3 regions of the Streptomyces sp. Je 1-4 4N24 genome follow, and region 3 is predicted to be linked to each of the others. Evidence: riboswitches for the same ligand, from Rfam matches in the RefSeq annotation. Region 3 holds a riboswitch; each other region holds the start of a gene.
The links. A riboswitch is a leader RNA that binds a small molecule or an ion and turns the genes downstream of it on or off. The one in region 3 is predicted to bind thiamine pyrophosphate.

Region 1: it holds a riboswitch for thiamine pyrophosphate, as region 3 does, so the genes downstream of both, thiC (phosphomethylpyrimidine synthase ThiC) here and thiO (glycine oxidase ThiO) in region 3, are expected to answer to the same signal.
Region 2: it holds a riboswitch for thiamine pyrophosphate, as region 3 does, so the genes downstream of both, SLV14N_RS11000 (thiamine ABC transporter substrate binding subunit) here and thiO (glycine oxidase ThiO) in region 3, are expected to answer to the same signal.

What each region holds. Positions count from the first base shown of each region.
Region 1 is NZ_CP110836.1:4,571,368-4,578,876, forward strand. It holds gene SLV14N_RS19795 (hypothetical protein) at 1-181, shown strand, start outside; gene SLV14N_RS19800 (LysR family transcriptional regulator) at 265-1,167, opposite strand; gene SLV14N_RS19805 (VOC family protein) at 1,331-1,717, shown strand; gene thiC (phosphomethylpyrimidine synthase ThiC) at 1,774-3,561, opposite strand; TPP riboswitch at 3,555-3,711, opposite strand; gene SLV14N_RS19815 (YibE/F family protein) at 3,783-5,195, shown strand; gene SLV14N_RS19820 (SsgA family sporulation/cell division regulator) at 5,238-5,660, opposite strand; partial or broken gene SLV14N_RS19825 (IclR family transcriptional regulator) at 5,765-6,534, opposite strand; gene SLV14N_RS19830 (DUF5326 family protein) at 6,939-7,163, opposite strand; gene SLV14N_RS19835 (cupin domain-containing protein) at 7,389-7,509, opposite strand, start outside.
Region 2 is NZ_CP110836.1:2,616,156-2,623,664, forward strand. It holds gene SLV14N_RS10990 (ABC transporter ATP-binding protein) at 1-430, opposite strand, end outside; gene SLV14N_RS10995 (iron ABC transporter permease) at 431-2,083, opposite strand; gene SLV14N_RS11000 (thiamine ABC transporter substrate binding subunit) at 2,152-3,228, opposite strand; TPP riboswitch at 3,332-3,452, opposite strand; gene rlmN (23S rRNA (adenine(2503)-C(2))-methyltransferase RlmN) at 3,486-4,592, opposite strand; gene SLV14N_RS11010 (DUF4239 domain-containing protein) at 4,824-5,621, shown strand; gene SLV14N_RS11015 (phosphatidate cytidylyltransferase) at 5,695-6,861, opposite strand; gene frr (ribosome recycling factor) at 6,861-7,418, opposite strand.
Region 3 is NZ_CP110836.1:6,695,694-6,703,202, forward strand. It holds gene SLV14N_RS29210 (deoxyribonuclease IV) at 67-966, opposite strand; gene pknB (Stk1 family PASTA domain-containing Ser/Thr kinase) at 1,033-3,000, opposite strand; gene SLV14N_RS29220 (thiazole synthase) at 3,539-4,333, opposite strand; gene thiS (sulfur carrier protein ThiS) at 4,343-4,558, opposite strand; gene thiO (glycine oxidase ThiO) at 4,629-5,852, opposite strand; TPP riboswitch at 5,847-5,961, opposite strand; gene SLV14N_RS29235 (NAD(P)/FAD-dependent oxidoreductase) at 6,116-7,357, shown strand; gene SLV14N_RS29240 (Rv2175c family DNA-binding protein) at 7,482-7,509, shown strand, end outside.

The DNA.
Region 1 (7,509 bases), 2.1 Mb from region 3:
CGACCCCGCGCGCTACGTCCCCCGCAGCACCACGTCCCCCGAGAGCCGCATCCCCACCCTCGGCTACACCCGTCCCCAGTTCACCAGCCCCGACAGCGGCTCCTCGGGCTCCCGCCCGCGCTACTCCAGCCCGGACTTCACCAGCCCGGATTACGGCGGACCGGACCATCGGTCGGATTAGGGCTGGGCTTTCCGGTCAGGGCCGGGCCCGCGGCGGCCGGCCTGTGCCGTCCTCGACCATCAGGGCAGGTGTGTGAAGCGGCCTCAGGGCGTCTCGGCGAGGTCGGCCGCGGCCCGCACGAACTCGCGCACGCGCTTCGTGGTGTTCCCCTCCGACCAGACCAGTCCCCGTTCGATCGGCTTCGCGTCGTGCAGGGGCACATAGGTGACGTCCGGCCGGGGGTAGTACTGCCGGGAGGACTCCCCGACCGGGAGGACGCCCCTGCCCCTCGCGACCAGGGTGAGCATCTCGGAGAACGACCCGCCGGCGGGCCCCTTCTCCACGGGCCTGCCCGACGGGGTGCGGTCCGGTGTGCGGTCCCTCTTGAATACCGCTGAGGTCGCCGCCGGGTACTGCACCACGGGGTATTCCGCGAGTACCTCGACCGACACCGCCGGCTCACCGGCCAGCGGATGCCCCGCCGCCACGGCGAGCACCCGCTTCTCCCTCAGCAACACCGGCCCGCAGGCCATTTCGTCGAACGGATAGGAGGCGAGGAGGATATCGATCGAGCCGTCCAGCAGGCTCGCCCGGGAATTGGACAGCTGAACCTCCCGTACGTCGACCCGGCAGTCGGGATGACGTTCCGCGAACAGGGCGACCGCCCTGAGCAGTACAGGTGCCGTCCACTCGCCGAGGAAGGCGACCCGCAGTTCGCCCGTCACACCGCAACCGGCGTCGACCGCCCTTTGCAGCGCCCCCTCCATGGCGGCAACCAGGGGCGCCAGGTCGTCGGCCAACTGCCGTCCTATCGGGGTGAGCCGAACGGTACGGCTGTTGCGGTCGAACAGCCTGCTGCCTATCCGGCGTTCCAGCTTCTTGATCACCTGGCTGACCCGCCCGGTCGTGATCCGCAGCCGCTCGGCGGTCCGGCCGAAGTGCAACTCCTCGGCAAGCGTCAGGAAGATCTGGGTCTCCAGCCGTTCCAGCAAGATGCCCCCCGGCATTGAATCCGGCTCAACGGTCTTATTTCGATCATGCCTTGATCACGGATTCACGGGGGCGGATCGTAGAGGGCGACCACCCGGTCATCCATGAGAACCCGAGCCGGCCCCGGGCAGTCGCCCACCCGGCCGCCAACGCCATTGCCCTGGAGGGAACGTGACCACTGTGCGCGTCACCGGATTCGATCACCTGGTCCTCAACGTCGAGGACATCGAGCGGTCCCTGGACTTCTACATCGGACTCCTCGGCCTGGAACCGGTACGCGTGGCGGAGTGGCGGTCCGGCAAGGTCCCGTTCCCGTCGGTGAGAGTCACTCCGGAGACCATCATCGACCTGGTCAGCGGCCCTCGGGGGGAAGCCAACGTCGACCACATCTGTCTCACCGTGGAACCGCTGGACTGGGACGAGGTCATCGCGTCGGGAGCCTTCTCCGTCGTCCGGGGCCCCATCGAGGTCTTCGGCGCGCGGGGCACTGCCATATCGATCTACGTCCAGGACCCGGACGGCAACACCGTGGAACTGCGCTGGTACCCGCAGGACGTCGCAGCCTGACCGAGCCGAAGTCCCGGTCCGGGTGCGACGACCGGACCGGGACCCTGGGGAGGAGCTCAGTTCGCCAGCGGCAGGTACACCCGGTTCCCGCTCTCCGCGAATTCCCTGGACTTCTCCAGCATCCCCGCCTCGATCTCCTCGGGGGTGGAGCCCTCGTCACCACCGAACCGCTCGGTGATGCTCTGGCTGATCTTCATCGAGCAGAACTTCGGGCCGCACATCGAGCAGAAGTGCGCCGTCTTCGCCGGTTCGGCGGGCAGCGTCGCGTCGTGGAAGGCGCGGGCCGTGTCCGGGTCGAGGGCCAGGTTGAACTGGTCCTCCCAGCGGAACTCGAAGCGGGCGTCGGACAGCGCGTCGTCCCATTCCTGGGCACCCAGGTGGCCCTTGGCCAGGTCCGCCGCATGGGCCGCGATCTTGTACGTGATGACGCCGGTCTTGACGTCGTCGCGGTCCGGCAGGCCCAGGTGCTCCTTGGGCGTGACGTAGCAGAGCATCGCGGTGCCCCACCAGGCGATCATCGCCGCGCCGATACCGGAGGTGATGTGGTCGTAGGCGGGCGCGATGTCGGTGGTCAGCGGGCCGAGCGTGTAGAACGGCGCCTCTTCGCAGATCTCCTGCTGGAGGTCGATGTTCTCCTTGATCTTGTGCATCGGGACATGTCCCGGGCCCTCGATCATGGTCTGTACGCCGTGCCGCTTGGCGATGGTGTTCAGCTCGCCGAGCGTCCGCAGCTCCGCGAACTGTGCCTCGTCGTTGGCGTCCGCGATGGAGCCGGGGCGCAGACCATCACCGAGCGAGTAGGTCACGTCGTAGGAAGCGAGGATCTCGCAGAGCTCCTCGAAGTGCGTGTAGAGGAACGACTCCTGGTGGTGCGCCAGGCACCACGCGGCCATGATCGAACCGCCGCGGGAGACGATGCCGGTCTTGCGGCGGGCCGTGAGGGGCACATAGCGGAGCAGCACACCGGCGTGCACCGTCATGTAGTCGACGCCCTGTTCGGCCTGCTCGATGACGGTGTCCTTGTAGATCTCCCAGGTCAGCTCCTCGGCCTTGCCGTCGACCTTCTCCAGCGCCTGGTAGAGGGGGACGGTGCCGATGGGGACGGGGGAGTTGCGCAGCACCCACTCTCGGGTGGTGTGGATATTGCGGCCGGTGGACAGGTCCATCACCGTGTCGGCGCCCCAGCGGGTCGCCCAGGTCATCTTCTCCACCTCCTCCTCGATGGAGGAAGTGACCGCGGAATTGCCGATGTTGGCGTTCACCTTCACCAGGAAGTTCTTGCCGATGATCATCGGCTCGATCTCCGGGTGGTTGACGTTGGCGGGCAGCACCGCACGGCCGGCCGCGATCTCGTCGCGGACGAACTCGGGCGTGACCTTCTCGCGGAGGGCGACGTACTCCATCTCCGTGGTGATCTCGCCGCGCTGGGCGTACGCGAGCTGGGTGACCGCGGCGCCCTCACGGCCGCGTCGCGGCTGACGGGGGCGGCCCGGGAAGACCGCGTCGAGGTTCTTGAGTCCGCCGCGCGGCGAGGTGTGCTTGAGGCCGTCGTCCTCCGGCCTCAGGGGGCGGCCCGCGTACTCCTCGGTGTCGCCGCGGCCGATGATCCAGTTCTCCCGCAGCGGCGCCAGGCCACGGCGGACGTCGGTTTCGATATTGGGATCGGTATACGGCCCTGACGTGTCGTAGAGCGTCACGTCCTTGCCGTTGGTGAGGTGCACCCGCCGGACCGGCACCCGAAGGTCCGGACGCGATCCGGAGACATAGCCCTTGTGCCAGCCGATCTGCGGCTTTTCGCCATCGTTGGCACCGTTTTCGGGCGTGCGTGCATCCTGCAGAGTCATGAGACCCAACTCCCTACGCCGGCATTACCCGGTAACAGGTTCGGCGGTCGACGCAGCGGCTTCCGTCCGCCGACGTTTCACGTGAAACGCCGCTGGGACGGAGGTCAGCGCCCTCTCAGCCCGGTGCTCCGAGCTCCCGCGATTGCAAAGGTGCCACCACGGTAGCGGCCGATGTGGCGCGGTGAACAGTGGGCCCCTTGAGTTCTTGCGATGATCGGGCGGTGTCCGCTCACGAGTCCCACCACCACCCCGCCCCGCACTCCCATGCGCACAGCCATGGCCCTGCCGCGCCCGTCTCCCGACATCTGCGCAAGGTCATCGCGGCGGTACTGATCCCGTTCGCGGCCGCAGTGGCGGTCGGCCTGGTCGTGCTCTGGCCAGGCGGTGCACCGCCCCACAAACCGTCAGGGGTCGGCTTCGACCAGCCCACAGAGACGGCCAGAGTGGTCAAAGTGGCGGAGGTGAACTGTGCGGACGTCCATGCCGAACAGCAGCCCCAGCCCCCGTCGCCGACAGGGCAGCCACCGACCGGGGGAGCGGACAAGGGCAAGCCCTGCCAGCAGGCGACGATCGAAGTCACCACCGGGGAGCACAAGGGGCGTACCTTCCAGACGGTGGTGACACCGGACGCCCTGCGCCACTACACCACCGGCCAGGAGGTGGTGGTGTCGTACTCCCCCAAGGCGCCGAAGGATCTGCAGTACTCGATCAGCGATGTCGACCGGTCGTTCCCGATGTGGCTGCTGGCCGCGATCTTTGCGTTCGCCGTGGTGATCGTCGGCCGACTGCGCGGACTGCTCGCCCTGGTGGCGCTGGCGGCCAGCTTCGTGGTCCTGACGCTGTTCATCCTTCCGGCGATCCTGCAGGGCTCCAATCCGCTGGTGGTGGCAGTGGTCGGGGGCAGCGCCATCATGCTGATCGCGCTGTACCTGTGCCATGGGCTGACGGCCCGAACCTCCGTGGCCGTGCTCGGCACCCTCGCGTCGCTGCTGCTGATCGGGCTGCTCGGGTCGGTGTTCATCGGCTGGGCACTGCTGACCGGCAACACCGACGACACGACCGGGCTGGTGCACGGTCTGTACCCGGACATCGAGATCCGCGGTCTGCTGCTGGCGGGGATCATCATCGGTTCGCTGGGTGTGCTCGACGATGTGACGGTGACCCAGACCGCCGCGGTCTGGGAGCTCAAGGGAGCGGACCCGTCGGCCGGCTGGCGCAAGCTGTACGGCGCCGCGATGCGGATCGGCCGGGACCACATCGCGTCCGTCGTCAACACCCTTGTGCTGGCCTATGCGGGTGCCGCACTGCCGCTGCTTTTGCTGTTCTCGATCGCACAGAGCAGCGTCGGTACGGTCGCCTCGAGCGAGGTGGTCGCGGAGGAGATCGTCCGCACACTCGTGGGCAGCATCGGGCTGGTCGCCGCGGTGCCCCTGACCACCCTGCTGGCCACACTGGTCGTCTCGGCGGACCGGAAGGAGCGGAGCGCGCCGACCGGCGACGAGACGGGAGCCGGACATCTGACCGGGGCCGAAGCCGGGGCGGGTGCGGTCGGGGTCACCGGCAGCGTGCCGGCGAGCCCCACGGGTGGCAGGCAGGGACGACGTGGGGGACGCGGCAAGCGACGTAAGCAGTGACGACGGGCAGGCGGGAGCGGGGGAGGGAGGCCGGGGGCCGGGTCAGCCGGCCGGGGCCTCCGTGAGGATCTGGTCCAGTACGGCCTCCAGGGTGTCGCAGACCTCTTCCTTGCCCAGCGGGACCAGCCGGTCCGTACGGTCCAGGAAGGCGACCAGCGGCGCCGCGCTCACCCGGAACAGCGCACGCTCGGCGCCGACTTGAAGGCTGATGAGGACATCGCTGAGGTGCTCGGGGGAGGCCGGCTCGATACGCACATCGCCCTCACCGGACGGCCGACTCAGCCCGTCCAGCAGCAGCTCCCGGCCGAACGCCCAGGTCACCGGCGCATCGCCGGGCAGATCGAAGGTGAGGCGGACGGCATACGGATCGGCGCTGGCGAAGTCCAGCTCCACCGGAATCCGGAACGCAAGCTCCTCCGAGACGACGAAGCTCATGATCACTTCTGCCTGAACTGTGTCGGTCATCAACCACTGCCCCGCACTTGATCGGAGATGGCCGGGAAACAACCCCCGTAGCCCTATTGGCGCCATCGTCTGCCACGCGCCAGCAGATCACAAGGAGTGAGTTTTCAGATACTGATAGAGAAGGCGAGTGTCGTTAGTGTCGCCTCCGCCATTTTCCGTAGTCGGTCTGTAACGGACCGCAATCGACGCAGTTCGTCCACGGGCAGGGAAACCGCCAACGTCGCGGCGGCCGCCCCGACCTGGACCGGGAGAGCGGAGCACACCGTGCCCAGGGCATATTCCTGACGCTCGTAAGCGACTTGGCCGCGACGCACCGTATCCAAACGGTGCAGCAAATCGTCCTCAGTTCGCACGGAAAAGGGCGTTATCGACTGGACGGGATGGCGGGCCAGATGCTCCTTCCTCGTTGCCTCGTCGAGCTGCGCGAGCAGACATTGCCCGATCGCATGGGCCGTGCGGTGGCACGGAAGTCGACCCACTCCGTGACCGGCGGCCGCGCCGGGTCATCGGTCACCGCCACCACCTCCACTTCACCCTCCCGGTAGACAGCGAAGTAGACGGCGGCACCCAGCTCGCGTCCCGCCACGGCCAGCGCCTCGGAGATATGGGCCCGCTGCCGGCGCCTGGCCCCGGCCCGGCCGATGACCTCGGCCGCCTCTCCCAGGACGAACACACCGCCCTCACGCCGGAGATAGCCCTCGTGCGTCAGTGTCCGCAGCAGGTGGTACGTCGTCGGCAGCGGGAGCCCGGCTTCTCTGGCCAGCTGCTTGGCGGGCGCGCCGTCGACATGTGCGCCCACCGCCTCCAGCAGCCGGAGCGCGCGCTGCACCGAGCCGATCAAGGTGGGGTGGGAGGCGGATTCACCGTTCACGATTGCCAACACCAACCCCCAGGTCCGCTCGCGGTGGGACACGAGGCCCCGGCCATGGGACCACTCCCGTGACCCGCGCACGTCTCCCAGGCACCCACGACCACGCCCGGACCGGGCTCGCCTCACCCGGGGCTTTCCGGAACGCCATCGTCCGGAAGACGCCTGCGATCGGCACTCTAACTCGGCGGAGGGGGGCGGAAGACCGAAAGCCGGGGGAGTCACCCTGCCCGCGCACCGTTGAGCGGGGCTGTGCGGGCGGGGTTCGACAGCGGACCCAACTGCGTCATGACGAGGTGCATTTGGGGTGCTTTGCGGGGTGAGCTGTTCGGCGAGCATCGCCGAGCGGGATCATGGCTGCGGCGACCGCCGGTGGTCGGGTCCCGGCGGTCGGTCGCGACGGCTGTGACTTACCAGTCGCTCTTCGACGAGGAAGAGGACGAGCCGCTCGCCCTGCGGACGAGGTAGACGACTCCGGCGATCAGGGCCGCCGCGATGAGGACCTTGAACAGCACGCCGATCAGGAAGCCGAGCGCGGTGGCGATCAGTCCGCCGAAGACGACGATCAGGATGACGGGCACCACGACCCAGGTGACCCACCACGGAAGCCCTGCGAATATCCCCTTACCGGCCACTGCTCTCCCCTGCTTTCTGTCTGTCGCGCTGCCGTTGTCCGTACCGCGCTATCTGTCTGCCGCGCTGTGATCGCGCTGATGGCACCGTCCGCGTGCTGCGTGTCTGCCGCCTCACGCCTCAGATTTCCCTTCACCAACGATGCTAGGACGCGGATCACGGCCGTGGGGGCTCCGCAGCCCCGGTCCTCCCCTGACCCGTCCCCTACGGGTCCCGGGGCCCGGCCCTTAGCTCTCAGGAGGAGAGAAGACCACCATCACCCGGAGGTCCTCGCTGATGTGGTGGAACTTGTGGGGCACCCCGGCCGGCACATAGACCACACTGCCCCGCGCCACCGACTGTGTCTCC
Region 2 (7,509 bases), 4.1 Mb from region 3:
ACGCCACGGCGCGCCGCTCAGCTCCTGGCAGCCCGACGAGATCCAGGAGTTCGGCGACCGTACGCTCCTGGTCACCGCGTGGGGAACGCCGCATCCGCAGCCCGAAGGCGACATTGCCCGCGACATCGCGCTGTGGGAAGAGCTGGTGGTCCTGGAACATCAGGCCGACCCCGCGCCGGTGCGTGGGCACTCCCGACTGGTCCCGCCCCTCCAGCAACACCTTTCCCGCGTCGGCCTGTTGGAGCCCGGCGACCACCCGCAGCAGAGTGGACTTGCCGCTGCCGCTCGGCCCCAGGACGCACACGATCTCGTGGGCGGCGACCTCCAGATCCACCGCGTCCAGCGCGGGGCGCCCACCCTCGTGGAAGCGGACGGTCACCCCGCCCAGCCGCAGCAGCTCCTGCGCCGTGCTCCCGGCCCGTGCCGTCATCTAGAACTCCCCGGATCGGTCGATGGGGCGGAGGCGCTCCAGTACCAGCAGGGCGGCGGCGCACACCACCATCAAGATGGTCGACAGGGCCATCGCCTGCCCGTAGTTGAGCTCCCCCGCGCGCCCCAGCAGCCGTGCCACGGCGACCGGCAGCGTCGGCTGGTCCGGCCGTGCGATGAAGACCGTTGCGCCGAACTCACCGAGCGACACGGCGAAGGCGAAGCCCGCGGCGATCAGCAGCGCCCGCCGCACCATCGGCAGGTCGACCTCGCGCCACACCCGCCAGGGCGAGGCGCCGAGCACGGCGGCCGCCTCCCGCAGCCGGCTGTCGACCGCCCGCAGGACCGGCAGCATCGTCCGGACCACGAACGGCACCCCTACCAGCGCCTGGGCGAGCGGGACCAGCCACCATGAGGCCCGCAGATCGAGCGGCGGTTCGTCGAGGGTGATCAGGAAGCCGAAGCCCACGGTCACCGCGGAGACCCCCAGGGGCAGCATCAGCAGCACATCGAAGCCGCGGACGAACCGGCTGACCACGGGAATCCGCCCGGACGGGCCGCGGCGCAGTCTCGGGAGGGTCAGGGCGGCGGCCGCCAGTCCGCCCACCACCAGCGCGATCACGGTGGCCGCGGCCCCGTAGGCGAGGGAGTTCCACAGGGCGTCGAGGGGGGCGACGGCGAAGGTGCTGTCGGCGCTCGCGGCGGAGCCCAGCGAGGCGTAGAAGACCGCTCCGTAGCCGTCCGGCGCGGCGAACGACCGCTCCACGAGCACCACCAGCGGCACGAGCAGCAGCACGGCGATGACGGCGAACGTCCCCCACAGCAGCGCCCACTGGCCGCGGCCGCGCGGCCGGCGGGCCGTCTGCGACGCGTCCACGAGCCGGAGCGCGGATTCCCGGCGGCGCACGGTCCAGGCGTGCAGCGCCAGTACGCCCAGCACCGCCGCGAATTGGATCATGGTGAGGACGGCGGCCGTCGGCAGATCCAGGAAGTCCGCGGTCTGCCGGTAGATCTCCACCTCCAGCGTGGAGAAGGTGGGGCCGCCCAGGATCTGCACCACCCCGAAGGAGGTGAAGGTGAACAGAAAGACCATCAGGGCGGCGGCCGCGACGGCCGGCCCCAGCGCGGGCAGCGTGACCCGCCGCCAGGCCTCGAACCGCCCGGCTCCCAGCACCCGTGCCGCCTCTTCCTGACGCGGATCGAGCTGTCCCCAGAGCCCGCCGACGGTCCGTACGACCACGGCGTAGTTGAAGAAGACATGCGCCAGCAGAATCGCCCACACCGAGGTGTCCAGGCGCACGCCCCACAGGTCGTCCAGCAGTCCGCCCCGCCCGACCAGTGCCAGGAAGGCCGAGCCGACGACGACGGTCGGCAGCACGAACGGCACCGCCACGACCGCGCGCAGCAGTTGTTTGCCGGGGAAGTCGAAGCGCGCGAAGACATAGGCGCCGGGCAGCGCGATCAGCAGCGTCAGCACGGTCGAGGCCGCCGCCTGCCAGACGGTGAACCACAGCACATGCACGACATCCGGGTCGCTCAGCACGGCACCGAACCGGCTGAGCTGCCACTGTCCGCCGTCCTTGAGGCCCCGTCCGACGATCGCCACTACGGGATAGGCGAAGAACAGCGCGAAGAAGGCGAGCGGCACCGCCATCAGGCCGAGCCGCACCGCCGTTCCCCGCGCGGGCCTGCCGCGCCGGGCGCCGGTGACGTCCGAAGGCGTTACTTCAGAACGAGCGAGGACCACTGCTTGATCCACTGTTCGCGGTTCTTGGTGATCGTCTCGGGGGCCAGCGTCGTCGGCTTGTCGATCGTCGTGCCGTACTTGGTGAACAGCTCCGGCACCTCGGCATCCTTACGGGCCGGGTTGACGAACATCTGCAGCGGTACGTCCTCCTGGAACTCCCTGCTCAGCAGGAAGTCCAGCAGCGCCTTGCCGCCCTTCTCGTTCTTCGCGCCCTTGAGCAGACCGCCGAATTCGATCTGCCGGAAGCAGGTGCCGGGCGCGATACCGGTCGGCGCCTCCTTGGGCGCGGGCTTCTTGCCGAGCACCTCGGCGGGCGGGCTGGAGGCGTAGGACACCACCAGCGGCTTGTCGCCCTTGCCCTTGCCCGCCGCGGAGCCGGAGAACCGGTCGTTGTAGGCCTGGTCCCAGCCGTCGACGACCTCGACGCCGTTGGCCTTGAGCTTCTTCCAGTAGTCCGGCCAGCCCTTCTCGCCGTACTTCGCGATGGTGCCGAGCTGGAAGGCGAGCCCCGGGGAGGAGGTGGCGGAGTTCTCCGTGACGAGCAGCCCCTTGTACCGGGGCTTGATCAGGTCGTCGAAGGTCTTCGGCGGCGCGATCTTGTGCCGGTCGAAGTAGTCGCGGTCGTAGTTGACGCAGATGTCGCCGTAGTCGAGCGGGGTGACCCGGTGCTCGCCCTTGTCGAGCTGCAGGCCCGCGGGAACCTTGTCCAGCCCCTTGGCCTGGTAGGGGCTGAAGAGGCCCTCGTCCAGACCGCGCGAGAGCAGGGTGTTGTCGATCCCGAAGAACACATCGCCCTGGGGGTTGCCCTTGGACAGGATCGCCTGGTTCACGGCCTTGCCGGCGTCCCCGCCCTTGAGCATCGTGACCTTGTAGCCGCTCTCCTTCTCGAAGGCGGCCAGCACGGACTTGGAGACGCGGAACGAGTCATGGCTGACCAGCGTGACGGTCTTGGCGTCCGCACTCCCGCCGCCCGAGCTGCCGCACCCGGCGAGGGCGGCCATACCGACCGCGGCGACGACCGCCGTCGCGGTGATCCTGCTGGTGGTGCTCACTGATTTCCTCCTGGCTGGCCAGGAAGAGACGCGGCCCTGCCCGATGTCCACGGCTTCCGACGTCCGAGGACGTACGGAGCGGACTGCGGGCAGGGCGCAACAGCATGAGTGACGACCGAACTTCCTACCCGGAATGACCCGGGCGAGGTTCAAGGGTCTGCGGGCACCGTAGGACTACGACGCTTCCGCACTCTCAGCGCTGTGGCGCTCCCCTGTCGGAATGTGCATTTGTTCGACCACACCGTACCAGCGGGCGGTCAGCGCTCCGAGGCCGCGAGCTGCCCGCAGGCGCCGTCGATCTCCTGGCCGCGGGTGTCGCGGACGGTCACCGGCACCCCGTGCGCCTCGATGGCCTGGACGAACGCCCGCTCGTCCTCGGGACGTGAAGCGGTCCACTTCGAGCCGGGCGTCGGGTTCAGCGGAATCAGGTTCACATGGACCCGCTTGCCCTTCAGCAGCCGGCCCAGCAGATCACCGCGCCACGCCTGGTCGTTGATGTCCCGGATCAACGCGTACTCGATCGAGATCCGCCGCCCGGACTTCTCGGCGTACTCCCACGCCGCGTCCAGCACCTCCCGCACCTTCCAGCGCGTGTTGACGGGCACCAGCGTGTCGCGCAGCTCGTCGTCCGGGGCGTGCAGCGACACGGCCAGCCGGCACTTGAAGCCCTCGTCGGCGAACCGCAGCATCGCCGGCACCAGCCCGACCGTGGAGACGGTGATCCCCCGCTGCGACAGCCCCAGCCCGTCGGGCTCGGGGTCCGTCAGCCGCCGGATCGCCCCGACCACCCGCTTGTAGTTGGCGAGCGGCTCCCCCATCCCCATGAAGACGATGTTGGACAGCCGCGTCGGCCCGCCCGGCACCTCACCGTCGCGCAGCGCACGCATCCCGTCGACGATCTGGTGCACGATCTCGGCGGTCGAGAGGTTACGGTCCAGCCCTGCCTGCCCCGTGGCGCAGAACGGGCAGTTCATACCGCAGCCGGCCTGCGACGAGATGCACATGGTGACCCGGTCCGGGTACCGCATCAGCACCGACTCGACGAGCGTCCCGTCGTGCAGCTTCCACAGCGTCTTGCGCGTGGTGTCGTCATCGCACGAGATGTGCCGCATGACCGTCATCAGCTCCGGCAGCAGCTCGCTCGCCAGCTTCTCGCGCGCGGCCGCCGGGATGTCGGTCCACTGCGCCGGGTCATGCGCATAGCGGGCGAAGTAGTGCTGCGACAGCTGCTTGGCGCGAAACGGCTTCTCCCCGATAGCGGCCACCGCTTCGCGACGCTCGACGGGGCTGAGATCGGCAAGGTGCCGCGGAGGCTTCTTGGCCCCGCGCGGCGCTACGAAAGTGAGTTCTCCGGGTGCAGGCATGGTGCGTCCAGTGTGGCAGATCAACTTGGGAGCCCCAGGCCAGAGCGGTGAGCGCGGTGGTTACCCCCCGGTGGCCATCTGTCACTGTTGGTTCACCTCGCGCGGCCCGGGGACGCCCCAGGGTCCCGGGCGGAGCCCGAAGAGACGAAGCAGGCGTGTCCCGCGGCCCGGTGCCTTCGTTGGCCACCGCGCCGTGGTGGCTGGTGTGGGGTACGTCAGGAGCGTGGAACAGTGGCCGTGACCCGTTGGATCGTGATCAACGTCCCTTCCTGGTTGCTGCTGGCAGGGCTCGTCGCCGTGATCGCCGGCGGGACCGCGGTCGTCCAGGCATTCGTCCGGCGCCGCGTCCCCCGCCTCAAGCAGGGCAAGCAGAACGAGATCGCGCAGTTCCTCTTCCCCGTGATCGCGGTCGTCTACGGGTTCCTCATCGGCTTCATCGTCCTCGCGCTCTGGGGACAGGTGAACACGGCGGACCAGACGACGCGGACCGAGGGCGCCATGGCGGCGCAGCTGGCCAGGGGCCGCGAGGTGTTCGGCAAGGCCAAGAGCGCGCGGATCAGGCAGAGCGTGTTGGCGTACGGACGCGCGGCGGCGGCCGAGTGGCCCAGCGCCGCGGCAGGCGACACCACGCCCGAGGCCGAGCAGGCGCTGAGCCGCCTGCACCGCACGTACGAGACCATTCAGCCCCGCAACGACACCCAGCGAGCCTTCCTCACCAGCTCGCTCGCGTCCCTGAAGGAACTGAGCATCGCCCGCACGGAACGGCTGCTCGAGGCACGCACCAACATCGGCCCACCCCTGTCCCTGTGGATGGCGGTCCTGCTGACCAGTGGACTGGTCCTCGGATTCTCCGCCACCTTCGGCTCCGAGCAGGCCCTGATCCACTACGGGATGGTCGCGGCGGTGAGCGTCCTTGTTGCCACCAACCTTTTCCTCGTCACGGAACTGTCGTATCCCTTCCTCGGCGAGTTCTCCACGTCGCCGGAGCCCTTGCGCGCAGTGGTCGAGGTCCTGTCGGCGCCTGGTTAGACGGGAGGCGGCGCACGGAAGAGGGCAGGGAGAGGAATTCCTCTCCCTGCCCTCACCTGCGAGAACCCTGCGCTCAGCCGGCTCCCACGAAGACCACGAACAGCAGCCAGACCACGGGCGCGGTCGGCAGCAGGGAGTCGAGGCGGTCCATGATGCCGCCGTGGCCGGGGAGCAAGGTGCCCATGTCCTTGATGCCGAGGTCACGCTTGATCATGGATTCGCCGAGGTCACCGAGGGTCGCGCTGGCCGCGACGGCGAGACCGAGCAGCAGGCCCTGCCACCAGGCGCCGTGCGTGATCAGGAACTCCATGCACAGCGCGCCGGCCACCATCGCGAAGAGCACCGCGCCGACCAGTCCCTCGCGGGTCTTGCCGGGGCTGATACGCGGGGCGAGCTTGTGCTTGCCGAACCGCCAGCCGACCGCGTACGCACCGGTGTCGCTGACGACCGTCAGCAGCAGGAACGTCAGCACCCGCAGCGGGCCGTCGGCCTCGGCCGCGAGCATCAGCGCCACGAACGTCGCGAGGAAGGGCACATAGAACGCCGCGAAGACACCGGCGGTGACATCCCGCAGATAGTTCTCGGGCGCCTCGGTCATCCGCCAGACGAGCACGGCGAGCGCGGTGAGCGCCATCGCCACCCAGGCTCCCTCGGCGCCGCGGACATATCCGGCGACCACCATGGCGGTGCCACCGACCGCGAGCGGCACCAGCGGCACCTTGATGTCCTTGCGCTCCGCCAGCCGCGAGGTCAGCTCCCACAGGCCCACGACAACGGCGATCGCTATCACGCCGATGAAGACGGGCTTGTAGACGAAGAGCGACGCAACAATGATCACGCCGAGGCCGACGCCGACCCCTATGGCGGCGGGCAGGTTGCGGCCCGCGCTCTTCTTCTTCGGCTTCTCTGAGTCCGGCGAGTTGTCGGACCCGGAAAGAGAGGTGGGCATGGGCTCCTGCGGCTTTTCGTCGCGGAACAGGGGGCCGCTCCGTCGAGCAGCCCCCCGGTCGTCCAGGTGGTCCCGGTTATCCCGGATGTCCCGATGTTCCCGGTTGTCATCCTGGTATCCGCCTTGCCCGGGCACAAAGGGCATGGGCCGAGTCTGCGCCGCATCGCCCCAGTCGTACACCGGACCCGCCGGGGCGGGGGGCGCCGTCCCGCGAAGCGAGGAGGCCGGTCCGTGGTCGGGCGGTCCCCATTGACCGGCGCCGGGCGGGGCCCCCCAGGAAGACTCGTTCATCAGACCTCGAGGAGCTCGGATTCCTTGTGCTTGAGCAGCTCGTCCACCTGCGCGACGTACTTCGCGGTGGTGTCGTCGAGCTCCTTCTCGGCGCGGCGCACCTCGTCCTCGCCGCTCTCCTTGTCCTTGACCAGCTTGTCGAGGGTCTCCTTGGCCTTGCGCCGGACGCTGCGGATCGAGATCTTCGCGTCCTCGCCCTTGTTCTTGGCGACCTTGATGAACTCCTTGCGGCGCTCCTCGGTCAGCTCCGGGAACGTCACTCGGATGATGTTGCCGTCGTTGCTCGGGTTGACACCGAGGTCGGAGTCGCGGATGGCCTGCTCGATGTTGCGCAGCGCGCTCTTGTCGAACGGGGTCACCACGGCCATCCGCGGTTCGGGAACCGAGAACGACGCCAGCTGGTTGATCGGCGTCATGGCGCCGTAGTAGTCCGCCACGATCTTGTTGAACATCGCCGGGTGCGCACGCCCGGTGCGAATCGCGGCGAAGTCCTCCTTGGCGACCACGACGGCCTTCTCCATCTTCTCCTCGGCCTCGAGGAGGATCTCTTCGATCACCATTTGCTCCTGGTCTTTTCGGTAAGAAGCAGAGCCTCGCCCCTGCCGCGCGTCTTCTCCTGCACGGTGTCCGACCGGCAGGCAGTTGTCC
Region 3 (7,509 bases):
CCCTGCCCGACAGCAAGAACCCGGTACCCCTGGGATTCCCTTTCCCGCCAGGGGGCACCGGCAGGCTCAGGGCGCGCGCAGCTCCTTGAGCCTGGCCACGTCCGCCGCATGGCCCTCCTTGCCGCCCGGTGTTTCGACGACCAGCGGCACCCCGGCCGTCGCCGGATGGACGAACAGTTCGCCGAACGGCTCCGCACCGATGTGACCTGCGCCGATGTTCTCGTGCCTGTCCTTGTGGGCGCCGACCACATCCTTGGAGTCATTGGCGTGGATCAGCTTCAGCCGGCCTTCGCCGGTGACCTCCACCAGCTCGTCCAGCAGCGCCTTCATCCCGCCCGGCGCCGCCATGTCGTGCCCGGCGGCGAACGCATGGCAGGTGTCGAGGCAGATCCCCAGCTTGGGGTGCCGGTCCAGCGCGTCGAAATACGGCCCGAGGTCCTCGGCCAGCGCACACAGCGACGCGCCCTGCCCGGCCGTCGGCTCCAGCAGCAGCCAGGGGTCGTCCGGGTGCGTCAGCTCCTCCAGCAGCGGCCGCATCCGCTCCCTGACCTGCGCCATCGCCGCCGCACGCGGCCGTCCGCCGGTCGCCGAGCCGGTGTGCACGACCACCCCGAGCGCCCCGATCTCCCGGCCGCGGCGCAGTGAGTGGCGCAGCGACGCCACGGACTTCTCGACGGTCGCCTCGGTGTGCGAACCGAAGTTGATCAGATACGGCGCATGGACGTACGCCGGAATCCCCTGCAGGGCACAGGCCGCCCGGAACGCCTCGTCCTGTTCGGGGTTGCCGGGGGTCGTCGCCCAGCCGCGCGGATTGGCCACGAAGACCTGCACGACCTCGTCGCCCATCTCGCGGGCGTACGGAATGCCGGCCTTCGCCAGGCCGCCGGCCACCGGCACATGGCCACCGACCGGATTACGGGCACGGGCGCGCTGCTCGGCGCCCTTCGGGGAGGGGGAGGTACTCACCCTCCCAGGGTGCCAGGTGCTGCGCGGCCGCCGTCCGCCGGACGGCGGCCCCGCCGCATCGGGGCGCTACAGCGCGCCCTTCATCTTGATGGTGATGGTGCCGCCCTTGGGGGCCTTCTGGCCGGCCTCCACAGACTGCGAGTCGACCTCGTCCTGCGGGAACAGGAACGGCTTGTCCACCTCGACCTGGAAGCCGAGATCCGTCAGCTGCTTCTTGGCGTCCTCTTCGTTCTTGCCGGTGACATCCGGGACCGGGACCATCTCCGGGCCCTTGGAGAGCGTGAGGGTGACCGTCTCGCCCTTGCCCAGCTTCTTGCCCTCGGCCGGCGTCTGCCGGGCGACGGTGCCCTTGTCCTGGGCCGAGTGGACCGGCTCGTCGGCGAAGCGCACCTTCAGGCCCGCCGCACGCAGGGTTTCCGCGGCGTCCGCGCGCTCGCTGCCGAGCACCCCGGGCGCCTTGACCTCGGCGCCCCGGCTGATGGTCAGCGCCACTGCCGTGTCCGGCCGCCGCTTGCTGCCCGCGGCCGGGTCCGTACCGATCACCGAACCCCTGGCGACCTCCGCGCTGAAAGCCCGCTTCTCGGTGCCCGGGATCAGCCCGAGGTCCCGCAGCTTGCGCTTGGCGTCGGCGACCGGGGTGCCCGACAGATCCGGGACGTCGACGATGTCGGGGCCCCTGGAGACGGTGATCGTGACCGTGCCCGTACCCCGGATCTGCTTGCCGTTGGCCGGATCCGTCTTCATGACATGGCCACGGTCGACATTCGAGCTGAAGCCGCGCACCACCTTCACGCCCAGGCCCTCGTCACGCAGCGTCTTCTCGGCCTTGGCCTGCGACATGTCCAGGACCGCGGGGACGGTGGTGAACTGACCGGCGTTGATGTACCAGACGCCCGTGCCCGCCCCCAGGAGCAGCAGCACCGCCGCGATGATCGTGGCCAGCCGGTGCCGCTGCAGCAGCCCGCCGCGGGGCGCCGCGGGCGCCGGCACCGGACGCAGCCGGGTCGTCTGCTCCGTCGGCGGCACCTCCAGCCGGCTGGTGCGGTTCAGCTCCGCCTCGTCCGTCCCCGGCAGCGGCGGCTGTACGCCCTCGGGGCGGGGTATCACGTCCGTACGCTCCGAGCCGTCGCCGAGGCCGCCCTCGGGCACCTCCTTGGCCTGCGGCGGCACCACATCCAGCTGGGCATCGGTCAGCTGCGCACGGGTCTCCTGTGCCCGGGACAGCAGCGCCACCGCGTCCTGCGGGCGCTGCTGCGGGTCGCGGGCGGTGGCCAGCGCCACCAGCTCGTCCAGCTGCGGCGCGAGACCGGGCACCAGCCCCGACGGCGGCAGCACGTCCTCGTGCAGATGCTGGTAGAGGATCTGCGCCACGGAGCCGCCGGTGTGCGGCTTACCGCCGGTCAGCATCTCGTAGAGCACCACACCACAGGCGTAGACATCGACCCGGGCGTCCGCGGTGCCGTGCTCCATCTGCTCGGGGGCGAGATAGGAGACGGTGCCCAGGACGGACCCCGTCGAGGCGGTCGTGTTCGTGTCCACCGCACGCACCAGACCGAAGTCGGCGACCTTCACCCGGCCGTCGTCGCCGATCAGGACGTTCTCCGGCTTCATGTCCCGGTGCACCAGCCCGGCACGGTGCGCGGCGCCCAGGGCGGCCAGGATCGGCTCCAGGATGTCCAGCGCGGCACGCGGCTGCAGAGCACCCCGCTCGCGCAGCACATCGCGCAGCGTGCAGCCGGCGACGTACTCCATCGCCAGATAGACGTACGTCCCGTCCGTGCCCTGGTCGAAGACGCCCACCACATTCGGATGCGACAGCCGCGCGACCGACTTCGCCTCACGGATGAAGCGGTCGACGAACGCCGCATCCGTGGCGAGCGTGGGATGCATCACCTTCAGCGCGAGCAGACGGTCCAGCCGGGTGTCCACGGCCTGGTACACCGTGGCCATACCACCGGCGGCGATGCGCGCCTGGACGCGGTAGCGGCCGTCGAGCAGCTGGCCCACGAGCGGGTCCTGAAGGGTCATATCCACGGCAGACGAGTCTACGAGTTGTGGGGGACAAGGCGAATTTCGGCTGCGATTTTTCTTTCTTCCCACGTTTTTGGCTTTCCCGCCGTGGGGGTTGCTCGCCGTTTGTGGCCCGCTGCGCGGTGCCCCCGCCGTGGCGCATGGCGGCGGGCGGGGTCCGCTGCGCGGGGCTGTCGGGGTGCGGTGACGGGCCTCCGGGGGAGGGGTGTGGGACTGCTTCGCTTTACGTCCCACACCCCTCCCCCTCCGGCCCGTCCCCTCCCGTTGGGGGATGGGAAACGGTGGGTGGGGGTGGTCGTCGGTGGTCATGTGCTCCTCGTGAAGCAGGAGTGAAATCGGCGTCTACGGACGCTCGCCCCCACTCACCGTCACTGACTCCTCCCACGGGAGGGGACGGGCCGGAGGGGCAGGGTTTCCGGACGTAAAGCGAAGCAGTCCGGAAACCCTGCCCCGGAGGCCCGTCACCGCACCCGACACCCACCCGCCCGCCGCAGGCGCAACGGCGAGAAACCCCCACGGCGGGACAGCCGAAAACGTGGGGCTAGAAAGCCGGCCGTTCCGGATCCAGATCCGGTACGCCCTCCGTCGGCGACGACGCCAACGCGAAATGGCGGCGCGGGATCCGGCCCGCCCTGTAGGCCAGCCGGCCGGAGGCAACCGCGTGGCGCATCGCCGTCGCCATCAGCTCCGGCTCCTGCGCACGCGTCACCGCGGAGGCGAGCATCACCGCCGCGCAGCCCAGCTCCATGGCCAGGGCGACGTCCGATGCCGTGCCCGCGCCCGCGTCGAGGATGACGGGGACGCCGGCCCGCTCGGTGATCAGCTGGAAGTTGTGCGGATTGCGGATGCCGAGCCCGGAGCCGATCGGCGAGCCGAGCGGCATGATCGCGGCGCAGCCGACGTCCTCCAGCTTGCGGGCCAGCACCGGATCGTCGTTCGTATAGGGCAGCACCGTGAAACCGTCGTCCACGAGGGTCTCGGCGGCGTCGAGGAGCTCGATCGGGTCGGGGAGCAGGGTCCGCTCGTCGGCGACGACCTCGAGCTTGACCCAGTCGGTGCCGAGCGCCTCCCGCGCCAGGCGGGCCGTGAGCACGGCCTCGCCCGCGGTGAAGCAGCCCGCGGTGTTCGGCAGCACCCGGATGCTGTGGCGTTCCAGTACGGACAGCACGGAGCCCTGCACGGTCGGGTCCAGCCGCCGCATGGCGACCGTCGTCAGCTCCGTACCGGAGGCGAGCAGTGCCCGTTCCAGGACGTCGAGGCTGGGCGCGCCACCGGTTCCCATGATCAGACGGGAGTCGAAGGTGGTGCCGGCAAGGGTGAGCGCATCGTCGGCCATGTCTGCGGATCAGCCTCCCTGGACCGCGGTGAGCACCTCGACGCGGTCGCCGTCGCCGAGCGGGGTGGTGGGCCACTGGGTGCGCGGCACCACGATTTCGTTGACCGCCGCGGCCACCCCGGCGGGCGCCTGGGACAGCGTGGCGACGAGCCGGTCGAGGGTGAGTCCGCCGGGGATCTCACGGGCCTCGCCGTTGACGGACACGGACACGGTGGACGCGCTCATGCGCCGGCCTCGTTTCGTTCGGCGGGTGTGCCGTCGCCACCAGTCTTTGCCGTTCGCTCACTGCGCTCGCTCATACGGGCTGCTCCTCGGGGGCACGGGTGCGCAGCGGCCCCGTGGTGGTGGGGGAGAAGCGCGCGGGGGAGAAGGGGCGGGCCTCTTCGGGGAGGCTGCCGGTGGCCAGCACCTCGGCCATCGCGTCACCGGTGACCGGCGTCAGCAGGACACCGTTGCGGAAGTGGCCGGTGGCCAGGTGGAGGCCGGGAAGCTCGGTCGGCCCGAGCAGCGGTGCGTTGTCGGGGGAGGTGGGGCGCAGCCCGGCGCAGGTCTCGACCAGCGGTAGTTCGGTGATGCCCGGGACCAGCTCATGGGCGTCCCGCAGCAGCTCGTAGACCCCGCCCGCGGTCACGGTGGTGTCCCAGCCCAGCTCCTCGCTGGTGGCGCCGACGACCAGTTCGCCGTTCTCCCGCGGCACCAGGTAGAGGGGCCCGCCGCGGACGACGGCCCGTACGGTGCGCGACAGGAAGGCGGGGCTGCCGGGCGGCACGTCCGGCAGCCGCAGCCGCAGCACCTGGCCCTTGACCGGCCGCACCGGCGGCAGCACCTCGTCGGGGACCCCGGCGAGACGGCCGCTGTGGCTGCCCGCGGCCAGTACCACCTGACCCGCCGACAGCCGCGTGCCGTCGGCGAGTTCGGCGCCCGTGGCACGCCCGCCGTCGACCGTCAGCCGCGCGGCGGGGCTCCGGTGGAACGCCACTCCGGCGCGCTCACAGGCGGCCAGCAGGGCGCTCACCAGCCGCCGCGGATCGACCTGGTGGTCGCCGTCCACCCGCAGCCCGCCGCGCACCCCGGGAGCCAGCATCGGCTCCAGACGGCGGCACTCGCGCCCCGTGAGCCACTGCGAGTCCAGCCCCGAGAGGGTCTGCAGCGTGTGCAGCTCGCGCAGATGGGCGCGGTCGTCGGCGTCCAGCGCGACGGCCAGGGTGCCGCACCGCCGATAGCCGATCCGTTGCCCGGCGGCCTCCTCCAACTCCTCCGCGAACCGGGGGTAGCGCTGCGCCGAGGCGAGATTGAGGCCCAGCAGGGTCTGCTCGCCGTAGTGGAGTTCGGTGACCGCGGCCAGCATCCCGGCGGCGACCCGGGCAGCGCCGCCGCCGGGTGTGGGATCGGCCAGCGCGACGGTCAGCCCGCGGCCGGCCGCCCGCCAGGCGGTGACCAGGCCGATGACGCCGCCGCCGAGGACGAGCACATCGGAACTCGGCGCGGCCGGTCCCGACGGTGTGGCAGGTGAATGCATGGCTTCCAGCCCCTCCCTTCGCCGGCATGACCCGGATCAGGTTCGTACGGTCGGAGGCCGGCCAGCCTCCCTCTCAGCCCGGTACGTCCGGGCTCCCGCGAGTGCGTGTATCCGTCACCCTAATACGGGGCCGCGACGTGCCGTAAGACAGCGCCTTGGGCCCCCGGGGGCCCGCGGCCCGGGACGGCCGACCGTGACGGTGTGTCAGAGATCTCCTTGCGTGCTGCTGCGAGCGGCGTCACGGACCGTCCTAGAGTGATCGGGTGAGCGAGCAGAGCAAGTCCTCCCAGACCCCTGACCGCACGCCGCGCGTCGTGATCGTCGGCGCGGGAATCGCGGGTGTGCAGACCGCGGTCGCCCTGCGCGAACAGGGCTGGCGCGGCGCGATCACGCTCCTCGGCGACGAGCCCCACCCGCCCTACGACCGCCCGCCGCTGTCCAAGGCGGTCCTGCTGGGGAAGGCCGAAGGCTCCACCTTCGACGTCGACTTCGCCGCGCTCGGCATCGAGCTCCATCTCGGCCGCCCGGTCACCGCCCTGCTGCCGGACGCCCATGTCGTCGAGACGGCCGACGGCCCGGTCTCCTACGACTACGCGGTCCTCGCCACCGGTGCCGACCCGATCGTGCTGCCCGGCAGTGAGGGCATGCCCGGTGTCCACCTGCTGCGCACCCTCGACGACGCCGAACGGCTGCGTCCGGTGCTCGCCGCCCAGCACGAGATCGTGGTCGTCGGGGCCGGCTGGATCGGCGCCGAGTTCGCGACGGCGGCACGCGAGGCGGGCTGCGCGGTCACCGTCGTCGAGGCCGCCGACCGCCCGCTGGCCGGTGCGCTGCCCGCCGAGGTCGCCGCCCATATGACCGGTTGGTACACGGCCGCCGGCGCCGAGTTGCGCACCGGCGCCCGGGTCGCGTCCGTCACCGCGGGCGCGGTCACCCTCGCCGACGGCACGACTCTGCCCGCCGACGCCGTGGTCGTCGGGATCGGTGCCCGGCCCGCGACCGCCTGGCTGGCCGGCTCGGGCGTCGAGGTCTCACCGCAGGACGGCGCCGTCCTCGCCGACGACCGGCTGCGCACCTCCGTGCCCGACGTCTACGCGGTCGGCGACTGCGCCTCCTTCCCGTCCGCCCGCTACGGCACCCGCCTGCTGATCCACCACTGGGACAACGCCCTCCAGGGCCCCCGTACGGTCGCCGAGAACATCGCCCGCGGCGACGCCGAAGGTCTGGTCTACGACCCCGTGCCGTACTTCTGGTCGGAGCAGTTCGGCCGGTTCGTGCAGTACGCGGGCCATCACGGGAACGCCGACGAGCTGGTCTGGCGCGGTGACCCGGCCGGGGCCGCCTGGTCGGTGATCTGGCTTCGGGACGGGCGGCTCGTCGCGCTGCTGGCCGTGGGGCGGCCGCGGGACCTCGCCCAGGGGCGCAAGCTGATCGAGCGGGGCGTCGTACTGGACCGGGAGCGGGCCGCGAACGCGTCCGTACCGCTGAAGGCCGCGGCCGTCTAGCGTGCGCCGGCCCGCGCCGTGACCGCCGGTTGCCGGGCGGGCGAGGTCACCCTCCGGTGTGCAGGAAGCCCCTGATGGCGATGCCCGGCTACCGGCTGTCAGTGCGAGGTGGCAGGCTTGTCCTGTGACCGAGATTGACGCAAACATCGATG